DNA from 3 places in the Exiguobacterium sp. s143 genome. Region 3 is predicted to be linked to each of the others. Evidence: riboswitches for the same ligand, from Rfam matches in the RefSeq annotation. Region 3 holds a riboswitch; each other region holds the start of a gene.
The links. A riboswitch is a leader RNA that binds a small molecule or an ion and turns the genes downstream of it on or off. The one in region 3 is predicted to bind S-adenosylmethionine.
Positions count from the first base shown of each region.

Region 1: linked by a shared signal. The riboswitch ahead of KNQ03_RS07825 (methionine ABC transporter ATP-binding protein) and the one ahead of KNQ03_RS13925 (amino acid permease) in region 3 are both predicted to bind S-adenosylmethionine.
Region 2: linked by a shared signal. The riboswitch ahead of KNQ03_RS05975 (methionine ABC transporter ATP-binding protein) and the one ahead of KNQ03_RS13925 (amino acid permease) in region 3 are both predicted to bind S-adenosylmethionine.

Region 1 is NZ_JACSMX010000001.1:1,506,215-1,509,444, reverse strand. It holds gene KNQ03_RS07835 (thymidine kinase) at 1-285, shown strand, start outside; gene KNQ03_RS07830 (alpha/beta hydrolase) at 368-1,126, opposite strand; SAM riboswitch class I at 1,193-1,294, opposite strand; SAM riboswitch class I at 1,544-1,647, shown strand; gene KNQ03_RS07825 (methionine ABC transporter ATP-binding protein) at 1,734-2,762, shown strand; gene KNQ03_RS07820 (methionine ABC transporter permease) at 2,752-3,230, shown strand, end outside.
Region 2 is NZ_JACSMX010000001.1:1,116,655-1,119,884, reverse strand. It holds gene KNQ03_RS05985 (PLP-dependent cysteine synthase family protein) at 1-36, shown strand, start outside; gene KNQ03_RS05980 (bifunctional cystathionine gamma-lyase/homocysteine desulfhydrase) at 29-1,195, shown strand; SAM riboswitch class I at 1,253-1,357, shown strand; gene KNQ03_RS05975 (methionine ABC transporter ATP-binding protein) at 1,436-2,458, shown strand; gene KNQ03_RS05970 (methionine ABC transporter permease) at 2,455-3,120, shown strand; gene KNQ03_RS05965 (MetQ/NlpA family ABC transporter substrate-binding protein) at 3,153-3,230, shown strand, end outside.
Region 3 is NZ_JACSMX010000004.1:191,597-194,826, forward strand. It holds gene KNQ03_RS13925 (amino acid permease) at 1-1,162, opposite strand, end outside; SAM riboswitch class I at 1,240-1,341, opposite strand; gene KNQ03_RS13930 (polysaccharide pyruvyl transferase family protein) at 1,450-2,916, opposite strand; gene KNQ03_RS13935 (ketopantoate reductase family protein) at 3,121-3,230, opposite strand, start outside.

The DNA.
Region 1 (3,230 bases), on a different contig from region 3:
GTCATTTGTGCAGGCCTTGATCAAGATTTCCGGGCAGAGCCATTTGGCAAGATGCCGGAATTACTGGCGCGCGCAGAATTCGTAACGAAGCTGCAAGCCATCTGTCTTTCATGTGGTGATCCGGCTTCCCGGACACAACGGTTGATTGATGGAAAACCAGCGAACTACGATGATCCGATCATCCTAGTTGGCGCTTCAGAATCATATGAGCCACGGTGCCGCCATTGCCATGAGGTGCCTGGAAAACCGAAGCCGCTCCAATCGGTGCAGCACCAAGAAAATTAAACAAAAAAGACGAACCGGTCGCGGTCGTCCTTTGATGTAGCAGCTATTCGTTTCCAGAGGGAAGAGAATAGCTGTTTTTTTATTATCCTGTTTCCTGCGAGAACCGGCTTGAGCGTTCGATGAAGCGGATCGTCTCACGAACGATTAAATCCTGATCATGATCGAGTGTCGCGACGTGATACGAGTTGAGTAAACAGTAGCTTCGTTTATCATTCGTTCCGATGTGCTGATGCAGATAATCCGAACTCGACGGCGGAACGACGTGATCCGTCGCCGAGTAAAGAATCAAGGTCGGTAGAAGGATCGATCCAAGACGTCCTTTCGTCTCATCCATCAGACGAACGAGTTCGAACGCACAACGGCTCGAAACGAGGTCATAGATGATTTCGAAAGCAGACCGCTTGATGTCCGGTGCCCCTTCCGGTAAATACTCTGGACCGTCATCAAACGAAAGTGCTTCGTAAGAAGGAACGGAAAGAGCAGCATTGATCGTAATGATGCCGGCAAACGGAATGCCGTCAGCGGCGAGCGACAGTGCAAGCGTCGCACCCATCGATTGACCGATGACGAAGACTTGATCGCATGTTTCTTGTAAACGTTCATAGCCGTCTTGCAGGCTTTGCTTCCAACATCGAGCAGTCGATTGTTCAAACTCGCGGACGTTCGTTCCATGTCCACGTAAGCGCGGGGCATAGACGGTAAAACCTTCAGCAGCGAATGCCTCACCGACGTCCCGGACACTTTGCGGAGTGGCGTTAAAACCATGACAGATTAGAATGCCGATCGATCCACCTTGAAAATAAAACGCTTCAGCACCAGTCAATACAGGATAGTTCATCATTACTATTTTTCCTCCATTCATGAAAAAACTCGTCGACGTCACTGCTTGGACGCCCACGAGTTTTTCACCGTATCATCCAAAGCCGCGCTTTGCTGGTCGGAGCACCTTACAAATTGCAGGTTGCCGTGAAGTCATAGAGCCAGGTCTCTCGTTCACTCTTGATAAATATCATATTGGAATTGTCGGAATAATCATTGAAACGATGGTAGCACGACCAAAAATGACTTGTCAAATCTTTCTTGACGAATCATGATCCGTTGAGTAAGCTAACTCATAACTTGTTCATCCATCGATATGCGCCAAATGGATTATTTTTGCAAAGTTGGTTGACTTTTAAAGTTTCGACCCGTAATGTAAAAATTAGTTTTACGACATAAGCAACAACGCAACAACACACATACGAATTTCATACCGCAATACTTATCCAGAGAGGTGGAGGGACTGGCCCTACGAAACCTCGGCAACAGACTCATTATGAGCACTGTGCCAATTCCATCAGACAGATGTCTGAGAGATGAGTGGAGTGGATTCTGCCACTGTGCGGATCCAGGTCTCTTCTTGTTTCTCAAGAAGGGACCTTTTTTGTTGAATGAAGGGGGAAAACGGAATGATCGCATTTCATCAAGTCAAAAAAACGTACGTCACGAAAGATCAGACGATCGCAGCGCTCGACGGTGTCGACCTGACGATCGAAAAAGGCGAAATCTTTGGTGTCATCGGCTTTAGCGGTGCCGGAAAAAGTTCACTGCTCCGCTGTGTCAATCTGTTAGAACGACCGACGTCAGGAACGGTGACGGTCGATGGGGAAGATTTAACGCAACTGTCTCCGAAAAAATTGCGCCAAGCAAAACAACGGATCGGGATGATCTTTCAGCACTTCAATCTATTGAATGCGAATACGGTCTTTACGAACGTTGCAAAACCACTTGTTCTCGCAGGCGTCAAGAAAGATGAGATTCGCCGCCGAGTGACGGAGTTGCTCGAATTCGTTGATCTCGCGGACAAGGCGGATCATTATCCGGATCAATTGTCGGGTGGGCAGAAACAGCGCGTTGGTATCGCCCGGGCACTCGCGATGCAACCTTCCGTCCTCTTATGTGACGAAGCGACGTCAGCACTCGATCCCCAAACGACCCATCATATTCTCCAGTTATTAAAACGTATCAATGCGGAGTACGGGATCACGATTCTCTTGATCACCCACGAGATGGGCGTCATTCGTGAAATTTGTGACCGGGTCGCCGTCATCGAAGCTGGAAAGTTGATCGAGTCAGGAACGGTCTTCGACGTCTTTTCGAATCCAAAGACCGAGACAGCGAAAAACTTCGTTCGCTCCGTCATGCACGACGAGATTCCAGCATCGATTCGCCAGTTGATCGAGTCCCGGAATGCGAATCCGATCTATAAGATTCATTTCCTCGGACATCACACCGGGCAGCCGCTCTTGTCACAAGTCGCGAAACGCTTTGACGTCGATGTCAACATCTTGCACGGTAGCATCACGGAGTTGCAGGAGACACCGTTTGGCACTCTGCTCGTTGAACTGATCGGTGAGCCGGCTGAAGTAAAACGAGCGTTACACTACATCGATCAGGCACAGGTGACGGTCGAGGAGGTACTTGCCCATGCTAGTTAACTACAGTGATATCTGGACAGCATTTTTACAGACGATGACGATGGTATCCGTTTCGCTCTTATTCTCGACATTGATCGGTTTACCACTCGGGATCCTGCTTGTCGTAACGCGAAAAGGCGCATTGCTTGAAAATGTCCCGCTGTTCACGTTCTTCAACAGTATCGTCAATATTTTCCGCTCGATTCCGTTCATCATCTTACTCGTCGCGATCATCCCGTTGACACGGTTGATCGTCCAGACGTCGATCGGAACCGAAGCCGCAATCGTCCCGCTCGTCTTTTACGCTGCACCGTACATGGCGCGTCTGATCGAGAGTTCTTTACTCGAAGTCGATAAAGGCGTTCTTGAAGCAGCAGAAGCGATGGGCGCAACACCGTTTCAAACGATTTTCCGCTTCCTCCTACCGGAAGCACTCGGTTCACTCATCCTGAACTTAACGATCGCGACGGTCGGCTTGATCGGGGCGTC
Region 2 (3,230 bases), on a different contig from region 3:
CAAATCTTTGAAAAGGTGGACGAAACTCATGCGTAAGAAGACAGCATTGATTCATGGAGGAACAGGTGTCGACCGGGCAACAGGAGCCGTCACACCTCCGATCTATCAAACAAGCACATACAAGCAGGATAAAATCGGTCAACTCAAGGACGGATATGAATATTCACGGACAGCGAACCCAACACGGACGAGCATCGAACGATTGATTGCGGATCTCGAAGGTGGCGCACGTGGTTTTGCGTTCGGTTCTGGGATGGCAGCGATCCATGCCGTCTTCCACTTGCTTGAGTCTGGCGACCACATCGTCATGACGGATGACGTCTACGGTGGTACGTTCCGCTTGATGCAACGCGTCTTACCGAAGTTCAACATCGAAGTGACATTCGTCGATACGACGGACCTTGCGGCGACGGAAGCAGCGATCCAAGACAACACGAAGATCGTCTACGTCGAAACACCGACGAACCCGTTGTTGAAAGTTACGGATATCGCAGCGATTGCAACGATTGCCAAACGTCACGATCTTAAACTCGTCGTCGACAACACGTTCGCGACACCGTATCATCAACAACCACTCGCACTCGGTGCAGATATCGTCTTGCACAGTGCGACGAAATACATCGGCGGACACTCGGACGTCGTCGCTGGACTTGTCGTCGTCAAAGATGATGCGCTCGGCGAAGAGCTGCACTTCATCCAAAACTCGACAGGCGGCGTGCTTGGACCGCAAGACAGCTTCTTGCTCGTCCGTGGTCTTCGTACACTCGGTATCCGAATGGATGCGATCGAAGAGACAGCACATGATCTCGTTGCGTTCCTACAAGCGCAAGACATCGTCTCGAACATCTTCTACCCAGGACTTGCATCGCATCCTGGTCACGACATCCAAGCGAAACAAGCGACTGGATTTGGTGGGATGATCAGCTTTGATGTCGGTTCAGCAGCGAACGCAGAAAAACTCGTCGAGGCGACACACTTCTTCACACTCGCTGAGAGTCTTGGTGCCGTCGAGAGTCTGATTTCGGTGCCGGCACGGATGACGCATGCGTCAATCCCAGCAGAACGTCGGGCAGAACTCGGCATCACAGACGGTCTCGTTCGGATTTCAGTTGGACTTGAAGACGCAGAAGATTTGAAAGAAGACTTAACACGTGCTTTCACGTTCCTCGAAAAAGTTTCTGAAAAAACTGTTTGACAACAAAAATAACCCCTGCTAATATTCAGAATATATTCTACAAACTTAATACCGAAACTCTTATCGAGAGTGGTGGAGGGACTGGCCCGATGAAACCCGGCAACCGCGGATCTAATCCGAAGTGGTGCTAATTCCAGCAGACAAAAGTCTGGGAGATGAGAGCAAATGGTTTTGTGTACTGAAAAGTGCGCGCGTTTGCTCTAAAACGCGCGCACTTTTTTTATTTTAGGAGGGACAGTTGTGATTCGTTTACAAGACGTAGGAAAGATTTATCGCTCAAAGCGCGGAGCGGTCGAAGCCGTCGCGAATGTCGATCTGACAATCGAGCGCGGTGAAATTTTTGGAATAATCGGTTATTCCGGAGCAGGGAAATCGACCCTGATCCGATTGCTGAATATGCTCGAAGCACCAACTAGTGGTTCGATCCAAATCGATGGTGTTGAGATGACATCACTGAAACCAAAAGAATTACGAGGCGTCCGCAAGAATGTCTCGATGGTCTTTCAGCACTTCAACTTACTATGGTCACGGACGGTTGAAGAGAACATCATGTTCCCACTCGAGCTCGGTGGCTTCCCGAAAGCACACCGCAAGGAACGGGTCGCGGAACTGATCCAACTCGTTGGTTTGGACGGACGCGAAAAAGCCTATCCGTCACAATTATCGGGTGGTCAAAAACAACGTGTCGGTATCGCTCGGGCACTGGCATCGAACCCGGACGTTCTCTTATGTGACGAGGCAACAAGTGCACTCGATCCGAAGACGACGGATTCAATCCTTGAGTTACTCGTCGACATCAATGAAAAACTGAAACTGACGATCGTCTTGATCACACACGAGATGCACGTCATTCAAAAAATCTGTCACCGGGTCGCCGTCATGGAAGCCGGTAAAATCGTCGAGCAAGGACCGGTCGCAGAAGTCTTCCGTCATCCGAAGCAAGCGATGACGAAGGAGTTCGTCAAACAATTGACGTCGCCTTCGGAAAACGAGTTGACGTTCGCGAAACTACGCGAACGGTACCCAACCGGAAAAATCGTTCAGTTGACGTTCGTCGGATCGACAGCGGAAAGCCCGATCCTCGCGGAAGTCATGAAGGATTCACCGGTCCTGTTCAACATCATCGGCGGAAACGTCGGTCAATCACAGGAAGGGGCACTCGGTACACTGTTCATTCAGTTGATCGGGGAAACAGAAGCAACACAAGCGGTCATCACGAAGCTTCAAGCCAGTGATGTTGAAGTGGAGGTGGATCACCGATGATTTCATTCTTTGACAACCTAGATTGGGACATGGTGTGGGAAGCGACAGGCAGTACCGTCTATATGACGGCAATCGCTGGGGTTTCGACATTCGTTCTCGGTTTGATCATTGGTTTACTATTGTATGCGACAAACGAAGAGTTATTGTTCAAGAATCGGGCGTTCTATTCAGTGTTGAGCTTGATCGTCAACGTCTTCCGTTCGATTCCGTTCATCATCTTACTGATCTTATTGATTCCATTTACGACAGCGATCGTCGGTTCGTTCCTCGGACCAACGGCAGCATTACCGGCACTGATTTTCGGTGCTGCACCATTTTACGGTCGGATGGTTGAACTCGCGTTACGCGAAGTCGATAAAGGTGTCATCGAGGCAGCTGAATCGATGGGGGCGACGAAGTTCCAAATCATCTATAAAGTCTTAATCCCGGAAGCGTTGCCTGCCATCGTTTCTGGTATCACGGTCACACTCGTCTCACTTGTCGGTTATACGGCAATGGCCGGAGTAGTCGGCGGAGGTGGACTTGGGGACATGGCCTTCATCGAAGGATTCCAGCGTTCTCAAAACGATGTCATCGTCATTGCGACACTCTTAATCTTAGCGATCGTCTTCGTCATCCAAATCATTGGTGACTTGCTGATCCGAGCAATCGATAAACGTTAATTCAAAACTTAATCATATTGGAGGAATCATTCATGAAAGTTTGGAAAAAATTCGTAGGTACTGCCGCTGTATCCGTTTTAGCAATCAGCCTTGCTGCATGTGGCGAAAAA
Region 3 (3,230 bases):
ATTGTTTCCGGAAACGATACTGGGCAACGCTGATACTCATCCAAACGACGACGACAGCGAGACCGGAAATCGAGACGAGCGCGATATAGACACTTCCTGCTGCATAGATGCTAGACAGCAAGGCAAGTCCTCCGCCAAGCATGCTGAACAATACGGCTCGAAGTGGAACCCCACTTGGCGTCACCTGGGCGAAGAAGCGTGGAATCATGCGTTCGTTCGCAAGCGACCAGAGCATCCGAGAGGCGGCGTAAAGTCCAGAATTCGCTGCCGACAAGATCGCTGTCAAAATGACGAAGTTCATCACGTCTGCCGCATACGGAATTCCGATCCGTTCAAACACGGCGACGAACGGACTTTCGAGTACACCTTTCCCATCCGTTGGTAATAAGACGGCTAACACGATGATCGTACCGACGAAAAAGAGGACGAGTCGCAAAATTGTCGTCCGGATCGCAAGCGGAATCGTCCGTTTCGGATCGACTGCTTCACCCGCTGCGACACCGATTAGTTCCGTTCCCGAGTAAGCAAAGTTCACGGCAAGCATCGTCATGAAGATGACGAAAGCGCCATTTGGGAACAACCCGCCTTCGGTTAACGAAGAAAAGAATGGAGCCGGGCTACCATCTTGCAGTGGAATGAAGCCGACGATTGCTCCCGCACCGAGTAAAATGAAAGCAATGATCGTCACGACCTTAATGGCGGAAAACCAAAACTCGACTTCAGCGAACACGCGAACTTTCAAGACGTTGATACCGAGGATCATCGCAGCGAACAATGCGCTGAACACCCATACAGGAATCGACGGGAACCAACGTTGCATCAAAATGCCTGCTGCCGTGAATTCTGAACCAAGGGCGACCGTCCATGTCAGCCAGTAGAGCCAGGCCACTGTATAACCGGTGCCGGGTCCGATGTACTTCGTTGCGTACTTATGGAATGATCCGGTTTCCGGCATGTGCACGGCGAGTTCACCGAGACTTAACATGACTAAGTAAACGACGACGGCCCCAATCAAATACGATAAAATCGTTCCGACACGTCCTGCTTGTTCCAACGTATAACCTGTACTTAAAAATAATCCGGTTCCAATGACACCACCTAACGACAGCATGATCAAATGACGTGATTCCATCTTGCGTCGAAATGCTCCGCTCGTTTTCATGAATCCATTTCCTCCTCATTCCACCTATTTCAAACAAAAAACGCATCCTCACGGATGCGTCGGTCGACAATTCGGAAATCTTATCGATCGGGTGCAGCACCCGCAGGAATTAGCACAGTATCTTTCGACCTGTTGCTGAGGTTTCATAGGGCCAGTCCCTCCACCTCTCTGGATAAGTATGTAATTGTTCATAACCCTATCAAGTCTTTTTCAAATTGTCAACACAATTCAGAATACTTCTATCAAAAAAACATTCCGCATCGTATCGATCCGGAATGTTTAAAGGGTTACTTTTTAGCGAATAAATCCGCTGTTTTCAAGGCTGCACGAACCGCTTTCCGGTTCAATGTTCCTTGCTGGTGCTTCATTTTCTTCGTTTGGGCAGCCAGTTGCGCTTTGAGTGCCGCAATCTCTTGATCCTTTTGAGCCGTTCCTGTTTGTTTCTGCAATGCTTTGATTTTCTTATCTTTTTCAGCTAATTGTGCTTTTGTTTGTTTTTGCGCATCCGCAATCTTCTTCTCTTGTTCCGGGAAGAACCGTTCAAAACGAGCGACTGCTTCCTCAAGACTTACGCCAGAGATTGGTTGGACTGGTGGGAGCAACTCGGTTTGCGCCATTTGACGGTCAAACGGTACATTCTCAGGATAGTTCGTCTCTTGGTAGATATGCTCAAGATTGTTCACGTTCAAGAAGTCAACGAAGTTGTCGAAGTTACGCGCTTGAACACGTGCCGGACTTTGGAAGTCAGCATTTGCTACGACGTCGGATAATTGTGTATCCGCTTTGATGTCGTTCGCCCAAATGTGCGTCAACTGATGGTAATCCGTCAATTCGCGCATCCGTGCATCTTTTGGAATGAGGATACTCGGCGTACCCGCAAGTGTCGCTGTGATGTTTCCGTGTAAACGAGCTCCAAAACTGAGGTCTGCTTGACCGATGAAATCAAACCATGTCTGTGCGTTCAAGAAGAAACGGACACGATCGTTCATATAAGCAGGATCCGACATCTTCACCGGATAGTTCGTCACGGACAAGTCTGCGATTGGGTGCGTTCCTGTATACGTCAACTTCAGTTCCTTCATCCACTGTGGAATGAAGTAGTGATTCGGATACTCTTCCATCCCGCGCGTAATGAAATCAAGAACGTTTTGTGGTGCCAAACGTGACGAGTTGACTGTAATCATCGACTCGGACGTGATATTTGTTTCGCGAATGTTCAAATCACGACCGAACGCGTACATCGAAGGACATCCGATGACGCGATGATCGATCCCTTCGCGGAAACCAAGACGTGTTAAGTATTTCGACGTGATCTCCCCGCGAAGACCCAGCATGCTCGAGCGCTCGAGAACGGCACTGACGAATGCTTTGACATCTTCATCGAACGGGAATCCGCCATCTAAATCAGGTTCAAATGGTGCACGTAACCCTACACCGATGACGACGACTGGAATCTTTAATTTTTTGATGAGACGTGTGTATTTCCGTAACGTCGGTACGAATTCTTTTCGGAATGCGTCCGCTAATGGAATGACATAAAGATCAAAGTTGGCATTGATTTCGTCTGCCCGTTCTTCGTCGTAATAGTAATAGTCAGGTGTAATCGTCGTACCTTCTGTCATCAACGTCCGAAAGATACTGTATTGATAAATAAGATTTCCAACGTTTCCTCCAATGGAATTATGTTTCATCAAATAAGGAGCATCGAACTGTTCGAATGGTGTCATACCTGCACGAATAATAATACGTTTCATAATGGATAAACTTCCCCTCTCGTCTGCTTCATTCGTCCTTGCAAGAAAAAATACGGAAAAATATATTATCAGTTTTTTTCAATCTCATTAAGAATAGATGAACTTTATTTCGGAAGTCAACGATTCCTAAGGGAAACAGGTCTTTCGTCATCAAAACGAAACATTAGGACTACTCCATCATTTTTCTAAAATAGAAAAAAGTGACTATTTAATCGTTTCGAGATACATGCGTAGATTTGCTTCGACTAATTTCAATGCATTCATCTGATTTGTCGTAGAAGGCTTCAATAATGCACTGAAAAAATGTTCCACTT